Regions from separate parts of the Pseudoalteromonas sp. A22 genome, predicted to be linked through region 2. Evidence: predicted binding sites of a transcription regulator. Region 2 holds the regulator's gene; the other holds the start of a gene.
What was found. The regulator ArgR, encoded in region 2, controls arginine synthesis, uptake and breakdown. The targets are predictions, from matches to a motif close to ANTGAATANNTATTCANT.

Region 1: GSF04_RS18180 (OadG family transporter subunit) is a predicted target of ArgR. The motif match lies at 3,876-3,893, and genes of this name have one in related genera.

The regions. Positions count from the first base shown of each region.
Region 1 covers NZ_CP047238.1:2,956,410-2,964,332, forward strand. The annotation lists gene GSF04_RS18165 (hypothetical protein) at 215-391, opposite strand; gene GSF04_RS18170 (sodium ion-translocating decarboxylase subunit beta) at 625-1,755, opposite strand; partial or broken gene oadA (sodium-extruding oxaloacetate decarboxylase subunit alpha) at 1,766-3,546, opposite strand; gene GSF04_RS18180 (OadG family transporter subunit) at 3,559-3,807, opposite strand; gene GSF04_RS18185 (YcxB family protein) at 4,266-4,760, shown strand; gene csrA (carbon storage regulator CsrA) at 4,836-5,021, opposite strand; gene GSF04_RS18195 (aspartate kinase) at 5,112-6,335, opposite strand; gene alaS (alanine--tRNA ligase) at 6,343-7,923, opposite strand, start outside.
Region 2 covers NZ_CP047238.1:3,120,511-3,128,433, forward strand. The annotation lists gene GSF04_RS18950 (carboxypeptidase) at 1-1,372, shown strand, start outside; gene GSF04_RS18955 (hypothetical protein) at 1,512-2,045, shown strand; gene GSF04_RS18960 (5-formyltetrahydrofolate cyclo-ligase) at 2,042-2,671, shown strand; gene rpiA (ribose-5-phosphate isomerase RpiA) at 2,776-3,429, shown strand; gene serA (phosphoglycerate dehydrogenase) at 3,441-4,670, shown strand; gene mdh (malate dehydrogenase) at 4,734-5,666, opposite strand; gene argR (transcriptional regulator ArgR) at 5,908-6,375, shown strand; gene GSF04_RS18985 (OB-fold-containig protein) at 6,778-7,389, shown strand; gene GSF04_RS18990 (SPFH domain-containing protein) at 7,473-7,923, shown strand, end outside.

The DNA of each region.
Region 1 (7,923 bases), 160 kb from region 2:
CGAAAGACTATCAAGTTTAAGAATATAAAGTCCAGCGAAATGAAACGTCAAACGGCTAAATAACAGAAATCGATTTTTTGGTGTTAAACACGTGTGGGAGAGTGAATTGTTATGTTTTCTATAGCTTAGTCATTAGTTGTATATACGCCTAACATAGTTTCACATCAGGCGTAATAGAATTGTAATCTGAATGAGTTCAGATGAGCCGTAGCTCTTAAACCATATCTTTTGGAGGGATGCAGTAATGCTTACCTGTTGGAGCTGGATTACATGCCATTAGTCCTGTTAAAGTATCAGTCCCTCTTGCGCCTGCAACATCTTTAGTTTGAGCCGCTGCGATCTCTTTACCTAATAAGCTTTTTAAATTTGTTTTTTTAATAGTTAGTTTCATGTTACTTCCTTATTTTCATTGTTATATTCAAGTAACACAATACACAAGAAAAACAAAAGAACAACCCCCTAATAGAAACAAAAAAGACTTTTTTTAAACAATTTGATACCAAAAAGCATCAAAGTGACAACAAAACTTACTACCGTCTTATTTCCCCAATTGAGCTTGTATTATAGGTCTAAAAAATGCGCGGCAACCTAAAATCGCCACGCAAATGGTTGGAGAAGTGTAAATTAGCCTACCAATGCAAGCAAAATACCAGCAGCAACCGCACTGCCTAATACACCCGCGACATTGGGGCCCATCGCATGCATCAGCAAGAAATTATGCGGATTGCTTTCAAGGCCAACCTTATTGACCACACGCGCCGCCATCGGGACTGCGGATACCCCAGCAGCGCCAACTAACGGATTAATGGGGGTATCACTAAATCTATTCATGGTTTTAGCCATTAATACACCTGCTGCGGTACCAATTCCAAATGCCACGGCACCTAGTGCTAAAATCCCCAACGTCTCAACCGTTAAGAATTGATCAGCTGCCAACTTTGAGCCCACCGCCAAACCGAGGAAAATGGTGGTGATATTAATCAACTCGTTTTGCGCCGTTTTACTCAAGCGGTCTACTACACCACACTCTTTCATCAAGTTACCCAAGCAGAACATACCAACCAAAGGTGTTGCAGCAGGTAAAAACAGTATCGTTAGACCCAGTACCGCCAGAGGAAAGAGGATTTTCTCGGTTTTTGATACATGGCGCAGCTGTGGCATCGCAATCTGGCGCTCTTCTTGCGTCGTGAGTGCTTTCATGATTGGTGGTTGAATAATTGGCACCAACGCCATATACGAATAGGCTGCCACCGCAATTGCCCCTAGTAACTCTGGTGCAAGCTTAGACGCGAGGAAGATCGCAGTTGGACCATCTGCACCGCCAATAATGGCGATTGCAGAGGCGTCTTGCAGGGTAAATTCAAAGCCCGGAATATAGTTCAGCAATATAGCCCCAAACAAGGTGGCAAAGATCCCAAATTGAGCTGCGGCACCAAGCAACAGCATCTTGGGGTTAGCTATCAAAGCACTAAAGTCCGTCATCGCCCCCACCCCCATAAAGATCAGTAAGGGGAATACTCCGCTGTCTATACCTATGTAATACACGTAGTATAAAAGCCCACCAGGATCGGCAAGCCCAGCGACAGGAATATTCGTGAGTATGGCACCAAAGCCAATAGGCACCAATAGCAACGGCTCAAAGCCTTTGGCGATCGCAAGATACAAAAGTCCGCAGCCCACAGCCATCATACAAAGTGCAGGCACGGTGAAGTTGGCAAGTCCTGTTGCTTGCCATAAATTAAGTAACCCTTCCATCACGACATCCTTATGCTAAAGACATGATGGCATCGCCAGCACTGACGGAGTCGCCTTCAGAGACGAGTAGCTCCGCGACTTGCCCACTGTGTGTTGCGCGCACCTCGGTTTCCATTTTCATGGCTTCCATGATGAGTACCACATCGCCTTCTTGCACCTCATCTCCTGCGCGCACCATAAGCTTAAAGATGTTGCCAGCAAGTGGCGCATTCAAAGTTTCACTGGAGCTTACCGAGGTTGACTGAGGAATAAGCTCACTGTCTTTGACTTGTACTTCTTGTAACTCTCCACCCGGCGCAACCACCACATCGTATACTTTGCCATCCACTTTTACGCTGTAACGCTCACTAGTTGATGACTTGGCTTTAGCAGGCGTCGCTGCAGCTTTTTGCTCTTTGCTTTCAACAAGCGTCGGTTTTGGCTCAAACGCATCTGGATTATTGCGATTTTTCAGGAATTTAAGGCCAATCTGCGGGAATAATGCATAGGTAAGCACATCATCAATAACCTCGTCGGCTAAGGTAATTTGCTCCTCTTTTGAAGTGGCGACTAACTCGCTTTGTAAACTATCCAGCTCAGGTTCAATTAAGTCTGCAGGACGGCAGGTAATAGGCTCTGCGCCTTCAAGCACGCGTTGTTGCAAAGCTTGGTCGACTTGCGCTGGTGTCGCTCCATATTCGCCTTTCAGCACGCCAGCAGTTTCTTTGGTTATAGACTTGTAACGCTCACCGGTAAGTACGTTTAATACCGCTTGCGTCCCGACAATCTGTGAGGTTGGTGTTACCAGCGGTAAGTAGCCAAGTTCTTTACGCACACTTGGAATTTCTTTTAGTACTGCGTCAAGCTTGTCACCTGCACCTTGCTCTCGCAGTTGATTTTCCATATTTGTTAACATGCCACCAGGCACTTGTGCAGATAGAATACGACCATCTACTCCTTTTAAGCTACCCTCAAAAGCTGCATATTTCTTTCTCACCTCACGGAAATAGGCTGCGATCTCTTCTAGCTCCAGTAAATCAAGCCCTGTATCACGTTCTGTACCTTCCACAATCGCCGCGATAGTTTCTGTTGCACTATGGCCATAGGTCATACTCATAGAAGATATCGCCGTATCGAGCATATCGATACCCGCATCTATGGCTTTTTGATAAGTTGCAGTACTGAGCCCTGTGGTTGCATGGCACTGCATTGCGATAGGAATAGAGACGGACGCTTTAAGCCCAGAGATTAACTTTTCGGCATCATAGGGTTTCAGTAATCCAGCCATGTCCTTGATACAAATGGAATGACAGCCTAAGTCTTCGAGCTGCTTGGCCTGCATGAGCCACATTTCCAGCGTATGAACAGGGCTTACGGTGTACGAAATCGTGCCCTGCGCATGCGCGCCCACTTTGATGGCCGCTTTAATAGCCGTTTCTAAGTTGCGCACGTCGTTCATTGCATCGAATATTCTAAATACATCTACCCCGTTATGGTGGGCACGTTCAACAAACTTTTCGACAACATCATCAGCATAATGACGATAGCCCAATAGATTCTGACCACGCAGTAGCATTTGCTGTTTGGTTTTTGGCATTGCAGCTTTCAGTGCACGGATCCGCTCCCATGGATCTTCGCCTAAATAGCGAATACACGAGTCGAAGGTTGCTCCCCCCATGATTCAACAGACCAGTAGCCCATATTGTCGAGCTTCTCAGCGATAGGAAGCATATCTTCCAAGCGCATTCTGGTGGCGAGTAATGACTGATGCGCATCGCGCAGCACTAATTCGGTTAGCTTTAACTGTGACATGCAAAACCCCTATTAATTGTTTTTTCTGTAGGCTGCAACGGCAGCGCTAATGGCTGCAATATGTGCCTGCGGCACACCCTGTGACGATGTTGCTCTGGTTGTTTTTGATCTTGTGGTACTTGGCTCTACTTCTTTAAATTGAGCAGCAAAGTTGGCCAACAGTCGCATCGCAAAAATCAAAATGGACAGAAAAACAAAAACACCAACCATACCGGTCAGCATAAGATTTCCTGCTTGCAGTAGCTGCGCTCCAATATCCATTTTTACCCCTTACTTGCTGTTTGGTTTTCCTGTTCGATGTTAACGAACTGGTATAAACCTTCACTTTTTGTAGATATTTATTCACCTTATAACAAAAAATGTTCCACTGTAAAGCCTGCTGTAAATTGGTATTACCAAAACACTTAACTTACAAATAATCAGTGAGTTAGCTAGAAAAGCACTAATAAATATGGAAAACCAACGTAATAAATATGAAAAATATTCAAAATAGCGCCAACTAATACTGAGTTCCTAATGAATATAGAAAGGATTTTTGATTACGCAAGATAAATTGTAAATTGGACTGACCAAGAATTAACGTTTACGTAAACGTCATACTGTATGGCGCGTATTTCGCTGGATATAGCAAAAAGGAACTGCAAACAATTTATTCGCGTTACAGCTTTTTCAATATAGATGGGTATAATAATGGGAAATTTTTACCACAACGAACGTCTATGCCCTCCCTTGAACAAAATGAAAATTTATCTTTTCAAAGCCAATTTAAGTTAGATAAAGCCTATTATCGAGAGTGTTTTGAAGAATCTGAAGCCAATGGACTTGCTGTTAAGCCGAAATATGGCTTGCTTGTACTGCTAATTGCATTGGGGCTGTTTGCTATTTACGGGTTGCAGGAGCACTACGTCGGGAACTTTCTTATTCTATTGGCTGTGGTTGAATGCGTCGCTTTCTACTATCGTAAAGCTTGGTGGGTGATAAGACAGTCGTATTCTCGCGCTGCTGGCAATGTCGTCAAAGTTTCAATCACTAAAACTGGTATTAGCACCAAAGCGACACATGCCGAATTTTCTTACCCATTTGACGACTTAGATAAACTCGTTGAAACGAGTAGAGGTTTTTTGGTATTTCACCAAAACAAACCGAGCTATATCAGTAAATCTGGACTTAACGAAGAAGCGATTGCTTTTTTGTCTGGGCAGAGCCAGAAATAAGAAACCCCGCAGTGGCGGGGTTTTTTATGCCAGTCAAACTATGTTAACTAACATCGTAATTCAATATTTGGTCAATTACATATTGCCCGGGCTAGATTTCTCAGCCTGAATTCGCATGTAAATTTCTTCACGGTGAACTGAAACATCTTTAGGCGCATTTACACCAATACGTACTTGGTTACCTTTAACACCTAGTACTGTTACAGTCACTTCATCACCAATCATCAGGGTTTCACCTACTCGACGAGTTAGTATTAGCATTCTCTTGCTCCTGTTATTCCAAAATTTAAAAGATTCCGCGTCAAATCCATTTTAAATAAAAGTTCCTAGAAAAGTAAGCAAAAACTTCTTTTACTCAGTACTTTCCAATTCGAATTTGGCATGTAAAGCCCGTACAGCTAGCTCTAAATATTTTTCTTCTACCAGTGCCGAGATTTTTATCTCTGATGTAGATACTAATAGAGTGTGAATATTTTCTTCGGCCAATGCCATAAAAAAGAGACCAGCAACACCTGAATGAGATTTCATCCCGATGCCAACCGCTGAGATTTTTGCCACGTTAGCATTAACCTCTACCGTTGCGCCACCTAAATTTTGTGCATGTTGCGCTAAAACTTCTTCCGCCAGAATACAATCATTTGTGTGCACAGTAAAAGCATAGTCTATTTTTTTCTCACTGTGGTTCAAATGGTTAATCATATCGACTTCGATATTATGCTCACCAAGAAGAGAAAGTATATTGGCAAGATTACTAGGTTTTGCATCTACATTGTTAACTAAGATAAGCGCTTCGTCTTTGACACTCGCTACCCCAGAGACCACTTTAGTGTTTTTCATCTTACCTTCCTCATAGCTAATTAAGGTGCCGTTATCAGGAGAAAACGAAGAAAGTACGCGCAGTGGTACATTATATCGACCGGCCGCTTCAACCGAACGGATCTGCAAAACTTTAGCACCCACACTAGCCAGCTCCAACATCTCAGGAAAAGTAATATGTGATAAACGCCTTGCATTTGGCTCTATGCGTGGATCGGTAGTGTACACACCGTCGACATCAGTATATATCTGACATTCGTCTGCTTGCAAAGCCCCTGCGATTTCAACTGCTGAGGTATCTGTACCACCACGCCCCAACGTGGTGATATTGCCTTCTTCATCGCGTCCTTGAAATCCGGCAATAATGGTTATTCGGTTATGCTCAAGCTCTTGCTTTAAGCGGGTCGTGTCTATTTCTGTGATCCGCGCTTTAGAGAACATGTTATCGGTTTTAATACCAACCTGATCGGCAAGTAAGCTCACGGCAGAATGCCCACGCTTAATGATGGCCATCGCCAATAACGCGATAGAAACTTGTTCGCCGGTGGTGATCAACACATCTAGCTCACGAGAACTCGGACGTGCATCGATTTGTTGGGCAAGGGAAATGAGACGGTTTGTCTCGCCTGACATTGCAGACAACACGACCACCACTTGGTGGCCTTGTTGTTGTGTTTTGATAACGTGTTCGGCAACCGCCTCAATACGCTCTACCGAACCTACCGAGGTGCCACCAAACTTTTGTACAATCAGCGCCACTTGCTGATTACTGCGTTACTTCATTTAACCAAGTTGGAACACTGTTTAGTGCTGCGTCTAGGTTTTCTGGTTGTGAACCACCAGCTTGCGCCATATCAGGACGACCGCCACCTTTACCACCGACTTGAGAAGCCATGTGATTAACTAGCTCACCTGCTTTTACCTGACCAACTAAGTCTTTCGTTACGCCAGCGATTAGGCTTACTTTATCGCCATTTGCTACACCTAGCGCAATGACACCTGAGCCAATCTTGTTCTTCAGATCATCGACCATGCCACGCAGTGCTTTAGACTCAGTTCCTGCAACGTTCGCTACGAGTAATTTAATCCCATTCACTTCCGTTACAGAGTCAAGTAGCGTTGCACCCGCGGCACTTGCTAGTTTGTCATTTAGTTGAGCAACTTGCTTTTCAAGGCCTTTTGACTTTTCAAGTAGCGCAGATACTTTTTCTAGCACTGATGAGGTATCACCCTTAACCAAAGCTGCAATTTCAGAAAGCACTTGCTCTTGCTCATTAACATAAGCGATAGCATCAGCACCTGTTACTGCTTCGATACGACGAACACCCGCTGCGATACCGCCTTCTGATACAATCTTGAAGAGACCAATATCACCAGCGCGCTTCACGTGTGTACCACCACAAAGCTCGATTGAGTATCCACCGATTGAAACGACTCGAACTTCATCATCGTACTTTTCGCCAAAGAGCGCCATCGCACCTTTGTCTTTGGCAGCATCGATATCCATTAACTCAGTTTGCAGAGCAAAGTTACGGCGGATCTCTGCGTTCACTGCATCTTCTACTTGCTGCAACTGTGCTTTAGTGACGCCTTCAAAATGCGAGAAGTCGAAACGCAAACGATCTGGCAGTACCAATGAACCTTTTTGAGTAACATGATCACCCAACAAATCGCGCAGTGCTTTGTGTACTAAGTGCGTTGCAGTATGGTTTTTCTTCACTCGCTCGCGGCGCTCAGCATCAATACGTGCATCGGCTTTATCGTTAACACCAATGCGGCCAACCACATGACCATGGTGTGCAAATGCATTACCTAGCTTTTGCGTGTCAGTAACCACAAACTCGCCGTTAGCTACTTTTAGTACACCCGTATCACCAACTTGGCCGCCTGACTCAGCGTAGAAAGGCGTGCGGTCAAGGATAACCACACCTTGTTCACCATCTTCTAACGTATTGGTGTGTTGACCTTCTTTAAAGATTTCAACCACAGTGCCGGTATAGTGCTCAGCATCATAGCCTTTAAAGTCAGTGTTTTTATCAGACTTCAAGCGCTCGTTGTAATCTGCACCGAACTTGCCAGCTGCTTGCGCTTTTTTACGCTGCTCTTCCATGCATGCTTGGAAGCCACGCTCGTCGATCGTCATAAAACGCTCACGCGCTACATCTGCTGTTAAGTCCGCAGGGAAACCGTAAGTGTCATACAGTTTGAACACTAAATCGCCTGGAATAACGTCGCCTTCAATGCCAGCTAGACTCTCTTCTAGAATAGTTAAACCACGGTCTAAGGTTTTACCAAACTGATCTTCTTCAATACGCAATACTTTTTCGATAATTGCTTGTTGCTTCAC
Region 2 (7,923 bases):
TAACTACACCGCAACAACAGGCACACAGCCGGTGTGGAATGAAAACGGCGACGCAGTTGCAACGTTGCATTACACCTACTATAAGCGCACAAAAATCAAAGATATGAGCAAACGCCCGCTGTTGATCTCATTTAACGGTGGTCCGGGCTCTGCTTCCGTGTGGATGCATATTGCCTATACTGGCCCAAGAGTATTAAAAATTGATGACGAAGGGTATCCACTGCAACCTTACGGCTTGAAAGATAACCCATATTCAGTGCTAGATGTTGCCGATATTGTTTATGTAAACCCAGTCAACACAGGTTATTCTCGCGTACTCAAAAATGCTGAAGGTAAATATCCTAGTAAAGCCGAACAAACAAAGATGTTTTTTGGTGTCAACGCGGACGTGAAGTACTTAGCCGAATGGCTCAATACATTTATTCATCGCAATGAGCGTATGCTTTCCCCTAAGTACCTGATTGGTGAGAGCTACGGCACGACTCGAGTGTCAGGTCTTGCGCACGCGATGCAAAACAACCAGTGGCTTTACCTCAATGGCGTGGTGTTGGTATCTCCTACAGAAATCGGCATTAAACGAGAAGGTCCGGTTGAAGTGGCAAACCGTTTACCATATTACGCTGCTGCCGCTTGGTACCACAAGGCGCTGTCTTCTGAATTGCAAAATAAAGATTTACTCGAAGTACTTGCAGAGGTTGAACAATATACGGTTGATCAGTATCTTCCCGCACTCGCCAAAGGCGCATTTATCAGTGCCCAAGAAAAGCAAAGTGTGACACAGGCCGTTGCTAAATATAGTGGCTTAAGCGAGCGCTTTGTAGCTCAAAACAACCTAGATATTCCTACTGCGGCATTTTGGAAAGAACTGTTGCGTGAGCGTGGCTATACCCTAGGTCGTTTGGACTCACGCTACCTTGGTATTGATAAAAGAGACGCTGGTTCTCGCCCTGATTATTGGCCTGAGCTGACCTCTTGGTTGCACTCATTTACGCCAGCGATCAATCATTACTTCGCAACGGAGCTCAACTATAAAACCGATGTAAAATATAATATGTTTGGTTCAGTTTACCCTTGGGATAACAGCGATAATAATGTCGGTGAGCAATTACGATTAGCGATGGCACAAAACCCTTACCTAAACGTGATGATCCAGTCTGGCTACTACGATGGCGCAACGAATTACTTTGATGCCAAGTACAATATGTGGCAACTCGATCCGAGCGGAAAAATGCGTGATCGCTTAAGCTTTAAAGGCTACCGCTCCGGGCACATGATGTACCTGCGTCATGAAGATTTACAAAAATCGAACGAAGATCTCCGCGAGTTTATCTTAAAAACAACCCCCAAAGCGGATCAGTCAGCGCTTTACTAAATTCCCAACCCATTGTGGCCGCGCAAGCGGTCACTTATCTTAATACTCACCAGATTGTAAAAATTTCCTTTTATCCTTCTACAGTTACCTATAATCTAGATATACTCAATACTATCTCTCTACAACTTAGGCACGCACCATGAACGAGCAGTTTAAAGTCGTCTTCGTTGGCATGGCCGACGGTAAGGATCAACAAAGCGCCGCTATCGCAATGGCAGACAGGTTGAAAACCTCACCCTCAAAGATCCAGCAATTTTACGCTGGCAAAAACTTGTTTGCTCCTGCTGATAAAGCCAAAGCACTAAAACAGGTAAAATTACTTGCAAGTGCGGGGATCAATGCCAAGCTACAAAGCCAAACAGCCGCTACTCCAACTAACGCAGATCAAGAGCGCGTATTTGAAGCGCTGGATTACATCACAAGCAGTCTAATACGTATCGAAGAGCGATTAGAGGAGCTCGAGCAACGCGTAGCACCAACTCCCCATACTAAAATAGAAGATACAACAGACGAAGAATGGGAGACGAAGGAGCTATTTGATGAACTGGACTTTGAGCCTAGCCCTCCGGCTAAATCTAAGACTTGGCTATATTATCTGCTCGCTGTATTAATTATTTTATTTATTCTGCTTGGTGTAAGTTTGTTTTTCCCTGAGTGGCTCGCGTTAGAATGAGTAAAACTAATAACAACATAAATAAATCTCAAGTTACTCGTGCTAATTTGAGAAAAATGATTAGAAATGCAAGAAACTCGCTATCGGCAGAGCAACAGAAGACAGCCGCGGCACACCTCAACATTAATTTTTTTCAACAAATAAACCTCCCAGAAAATGCCAATGTAGGGGTCTATATTCAAAACGATGGCGAACTAGATACATCCCTTTTAATTCAATCGCTTTGGGACAAAAAACACCAGGTTTTCTTACCCGTAATTCACCCCTTCAACCCTGCAAATTTACTCTTCCAGAAGTATGAAAAAAACTCACCCATGAAGACAAATCGCTATGCTATCTTGGAACCTAAGTTAGATTGTTCAGCTGTGGCACCGCTTGCATCATTGGATTTACTGTTGATGCCTCTGGTTGCTTTTGATGAGCAAGGTAATCGCCTCGGTATGGGCGGTGGGTACTACGATAGAACATTAGCGTTACACTACGCTGAGCAGCGAGCTAAACCAGCACTTGTTGGCCTTGCTCATGATTGCCAGCAAGTTCCAAGCTTACCAACAGCAGCTTGGGATGTACCGCTCCCAACTATCCTCACTCCAACCCAACTATACACTTGGCCAAAAAATAATTGAGCAGGCAAACAGTTAAGCGCATTTTGAGGCGCTTTTGACCATGACGCTGACACTTTGATTGAGTTATACTCCATACAACTTCAATGACAACTAAGTGTAGCGTTATGACTCAAGATGAAATGAAAAAAGCCGCAGCATGGGCAGCTTTGAACTATGTAGAAGAAAACACCATTGTTGGGGTTGGTACAGGCTCGACGGTAAACCACTTTATTGATGCGCTTGGCAGTATCAAGGATCAAATCAAAGGGGCAGTATCAAGCTCTGAAGCTTCAACAGAGAAGCTAAAAGCACTTGGTATTGAAGTTTTCGAGTTAAACGATGTGTCAGAGCTTGCGGTATATGTTGATGGTGCAGATGAAATCAACAGCACCAACGAAATGATAAAAGGCGGTGGCGCAGCACTGACGCGCGAGAAAATCGTTGCAGCCGTTGCCAAGAAATTTGTTTGTATCGTTGATAATACAAAGCATGTTGAGACGCTAGGCGCATTTCCACTACCAGTTGAAGTGATCCCAATGGCGCGTAGTTACGTGGCAAGAGAGTTACTAAAATTAGGTGGCGATCCAGTTTACCGCCAAGGCGTTATCACTGATAACGGCAATGTCATTCTTGATGTGCATGGCCTAGAAATTAGCGCAGCAAAAGCGCTTGAAGAAAAAATTAACCAGATTGTTGGCGTCGTGACTAATGGCTTATTTGCCATGCGTGGCGCTGACGTTGTAATAACAGGCACTCCAGAAGGGCCTAAAATCAACTAGTGAGATTACAGATGAGCAAGGTTTCGTTATCAAAGGATAAAATTCGAATTTTGTTGTTAGAAGGCGTGCATCAAAGCGCCGTTGAGACGCTAAAGCGCAACGGTTATAGCAACATAGACTACGTTAAAACATCCTTACCGGAGCCTGAGCTGATCGAGCGGATCAAAGACGCTCACTTTGTCGGGATCCGCTCGCGTACCCACCTTACGGAAGCAGTATTAGACCAAGCTGAAAAGCTGGTCGCTGTTGGCTGTTTCTGCATCGGCACCAACCAAGTGGATTTGGATGCCGCTAAAAAACGTGGTATCGCCGTATTCAACGCGCCATTTTCTAACACTCGCTCTGTGGCTGAACTTGTACTGGGTGAAATTCTCTTGTTACTGCGCCGTGTTCCTGAGCGCAACGCAAAGGCGCATCGCGGTGAGTGGGATAAATCTGCCGACGGTTCATACGAAGCTCGTGGTAAAACGCTAGGTATTATTGGTTATGGTCACATTGGCACCCAGCTTGGCATTATGGCTGAGAATATCGGGATGAACGTCGAGTTTTATGACATCGAAGATAAGCTCACGCTCGGCAACGCAACGCAGTTACACACGCTTACGCAATTGTTACAAAGAGCGGACGTGGTCAGTTTGCATGTACCGGAGACATCGCAGACCAAAAACCTTATCGGCATGGCTGAAATTGAAGTGATGAAGCAAGGCGCAATCCTAATTAACGCATCACGTGGAACGGTTGTTGATATCGACGCTTTAGCTGAAGCATTGGCGGCCAAGAAGCTTTCCGGCGCTGCTATTGATGTATTCCCCGTTGAGCCAAAATCTAATCATGAAGAATTCGTCTCACCACTACGCGAGTTTGACAATGTGCTGCTAACACCACACGTCGGTGGTTCTACCCAAGAAGCACAAGAAAATATCGGTGTGGAAGTCGCGGGTAAGTTGGCGAAATATTCAGATAACGGTTCAACAGTCACGGCTGTGAACTTCCCTGAGGTTTCTCTACCTGAATTATCAAACCGAAGTCGTTTATTACACGTACACGTAAACCGCCCAGGCGTACTAACGCAAATCAACCAAGCGTTCGCTCAGCACGGTATCAATATTGCGGCGCAATACCTACAAACGGATGAATCTATTGGTTACGTGGTTATCGACGTCGATAGCGACCACTCTGAAGTGGCGTTGAAAGAGTTAAGTGCAGTTGAAGGAACTATTAGAGCACGTATTCTTCACTAAGAATAATCACACATAAAAAAACCAGTCACTGTGAAGCGACTGGTTTTTTTGTATCAATCTGGCTTACGCCATGAAATCAACACCTTCTTTGATGTCTTTTTCAAGTGTCGCTAGCATGTCGTCTTTTGCTTTTTGCTCAAACGCGCTTAGCTCACCGTAAGGAAGTAACTTCTCTACACCGTTTTTACCAAGGATAACTGGCTGTGCAAAGAATGTTGCATCGCCTGTGTTACCTTCAACGTATGCGTACTCAAGTACTTCTTCACCTTGTAGACCTTTCACTAGCGAGAAGCAGAAACGTGCTGCTGCTGCACCCATTGAAAGTGTAGCTGAACCGCCACCCGCTTTAGCTTCAACCACTTCAGTACCCGCGTTTTGGATACGAGTCGTTAGTGCAGCAACTTCTTCGTCAGTGAACTCAACACCTTCAACTTGAGAAAGTAGAGGTAGAATTGTAGTACCTGAGTGACCACCAATTACTGGGATCTTAACTTCAGCAACGTCTAGGCCCTTAAGCTCTGCGATGAAGGTCTCAGCGCGGATAACGTCAAGCGTTGTTACACCGAATACGCGAGCTGGATCATAAGTACCTGCTTTTTTGAACACTTCAGCAACGATTGGTACCGTGCCATTTACTGGGTTTGTGATGATACCAACAAGTGCTTTAGGGCAGCTTCTAACGATACCTTCAGCAAGTGTCTTGATGATACCTGCGTTAACGTTGAATAGGTCAGCACGGTCCATACCAGGCTTACGAGGCATACCAGCTGGGATAAGCACTACGTCAGCACCTGCAAGAGCTGGGTCTAGGTCGTCTTTACCATAACCCGCTACTTTTACCGCAGTTGGGATGTGAGATAAGTCAACTGCAACACCAGGTACAACAGGTGCAACGTCATAAAGCGCTAACTCAGAGCCAGCTGGAAGACCATTTTTAAGCAATAAAGATAGAGCTTGACCGATACCGCCAGCGGCACCTAATACAGCAACTTTCATTTGAATTCTCCATAATTTGAAGGTGGAATTGAGTGTGCAGTAAAGATAATGAAAAGCGCTGTTAAACACAAATTAATCACGGTTATTTTCGAGATTTTTTGACTAATGTCTTAAATAAAAGTGTAAAGATCGCGACACTTTGTACACTTATGCTTTACGACTGCCATTTTGGTCGCGCAAATTTGGGAATCTCGGCGGTTTTGTGTAGAATTTAAAGATTAGCCGTAAAAGAAGACAGACTATGCAGCCGCAAGAAAAACAAGAAGCACTGATCAAAACATTTAAAGCCATTTTAAAAGAAGAAAACTTTGGCTCTCAAGGTGAAATTGTTGATGCTCTAAAACAACAAGGGTTTGACAACGTCAGTCAGAGCAAAGTGTCGCGCATGCTGAGCAAGTTTGGTGCTGTGCGTACACGTAATGCTAAGCAAGAAATGGTTTACTGCTTACCCGCTGAAATGAGCGTGCCAACAGCAAAAAGCCCTTTGCGTCAGTTAGTCGTTGATATTATGCACAACGAAATGATGATTATTATTCGAACCAGTCCCGGTGCTGCACAGTTAATTGCGAGGCTACTTGACTCATTAGGTACCGCAGATGGCGTATTAGGTACCATCGCTGGCGATGACACGATTTTTATTGCCCCTGCCAAAGTATCTGAAATCGACGTTACTTTAGATAAAGTAAAAACCCTGTTCGATAACGTTTAGTCTATTATTTTTATCGGTGCTAACTCACAGGTTAGCACATACTCTGATACTCTAGCTTCTACGAACACGCTTCCCCACTATCACGATAAACAGAATAAATTGCTTATCTTTACAGCAAAAAACGTTTGACATAATATGTCTAATTGTGGCAACTTTAGAAACGCATGTGAGGTTTTCTCACTACGCATGGATGGTTTTTAAGCTGATTGATTAGCTTCTCGGATTTGTTTCCTACAGTGTCTCCGTCTTACCGGACACGAACGCTATTCGCTTCACTCAATCATCTCACATTCTATGATGCGGAACTCACCGCTTGATAAACACAAAGACACCTTGCGGCGCTGAGTGGACAATTCACTGACTTAACCGCTTAAAAGGAAATACAAGGAACTAGGATCAGCAATGGAATTTTTAAATACTGCATTTACGTTTCCCACTGTTATTTTTTCAACACTATTACTCATAGTGCTGTTGTTCTGGTTAATTGCTTTACTCGGTTTTGCTGATATCGATATCTTAGAAGGCGATGTTGATATTGAAGCCGAAGGCGCAAGCTCTGGTTCTTTTTGGGAAGTCGCTTTTGGCGGCGTCCCTGTGAGTATTTCATTGAGTTTAATCATCGCGCTGGGCTGGATTATCAGTATTTATGTGCAACAGTTTTTTGCTTACCTACTAGGCAATGGCATTTTTTACTACCTGATGGGCACGGTATTTATGCTTGCCAGCCTCATTGCAGCATTACCACTCACAGCCGTCATTGTAAGGCCATTACGACGCTTTTTCGAAAGCCAAGAAACCACTTCTAAGCAAGCGCTGGTTGGGCTCGAATGCGTTATTGCAACATCAAGGGTTAGCAACACGTTCGGTCAAGCCAGAGTATTTATTCAAGGAACGGAGCAACTTATCGAAGTGCGCTCGGATGAAGATAACACTTTCACACTAGGAGACAGTGCTTTACTTATCGAACATGACACCCTTACACATAGCTACACGATTGTGGCTAAACCTTGGTAATAGTACGAAAAATAACGGAATTTAGGAACGAGTTGGCATAGCTAATACCAACTCAAACAACATAGCGCAACGCAGGAAAAAACATGGAATTTCTAAACAACCTCGGACCGGTGCTCGCAATCGTGGGCATATCCATCGTCATTATTTTTGCCATTCTACTTCTGATTGGAAAGTTCTACCGCAAGGTTGAACAAGGTCAGGCATTGATCATCAACAAGATGAAAAACGAGCCGGATGTCACGACAACGGGCGGCATTGTGCTACCTGTGATCCATAAAATGGAAGTCATGGATATTTCAACTAACCGCATGGTATTGGAGCGTCGTGAAAATAGCGGCCTTATCTGTAAAGACAATATCCGTGCTGACATCGCCATCACTTTTTACATTCGCGTAAACGAAAACAAAGAAGATATCCTACGCGTTGCGAAACAAGTTGGCTGTGCTCGCGCATCGGCACCAGAAACCTTGCAAGCATTATTTGAGGCAAAATTCTCCGAAGCCTTGAAAACCGTTGGTAAGCGCATGAATTTTG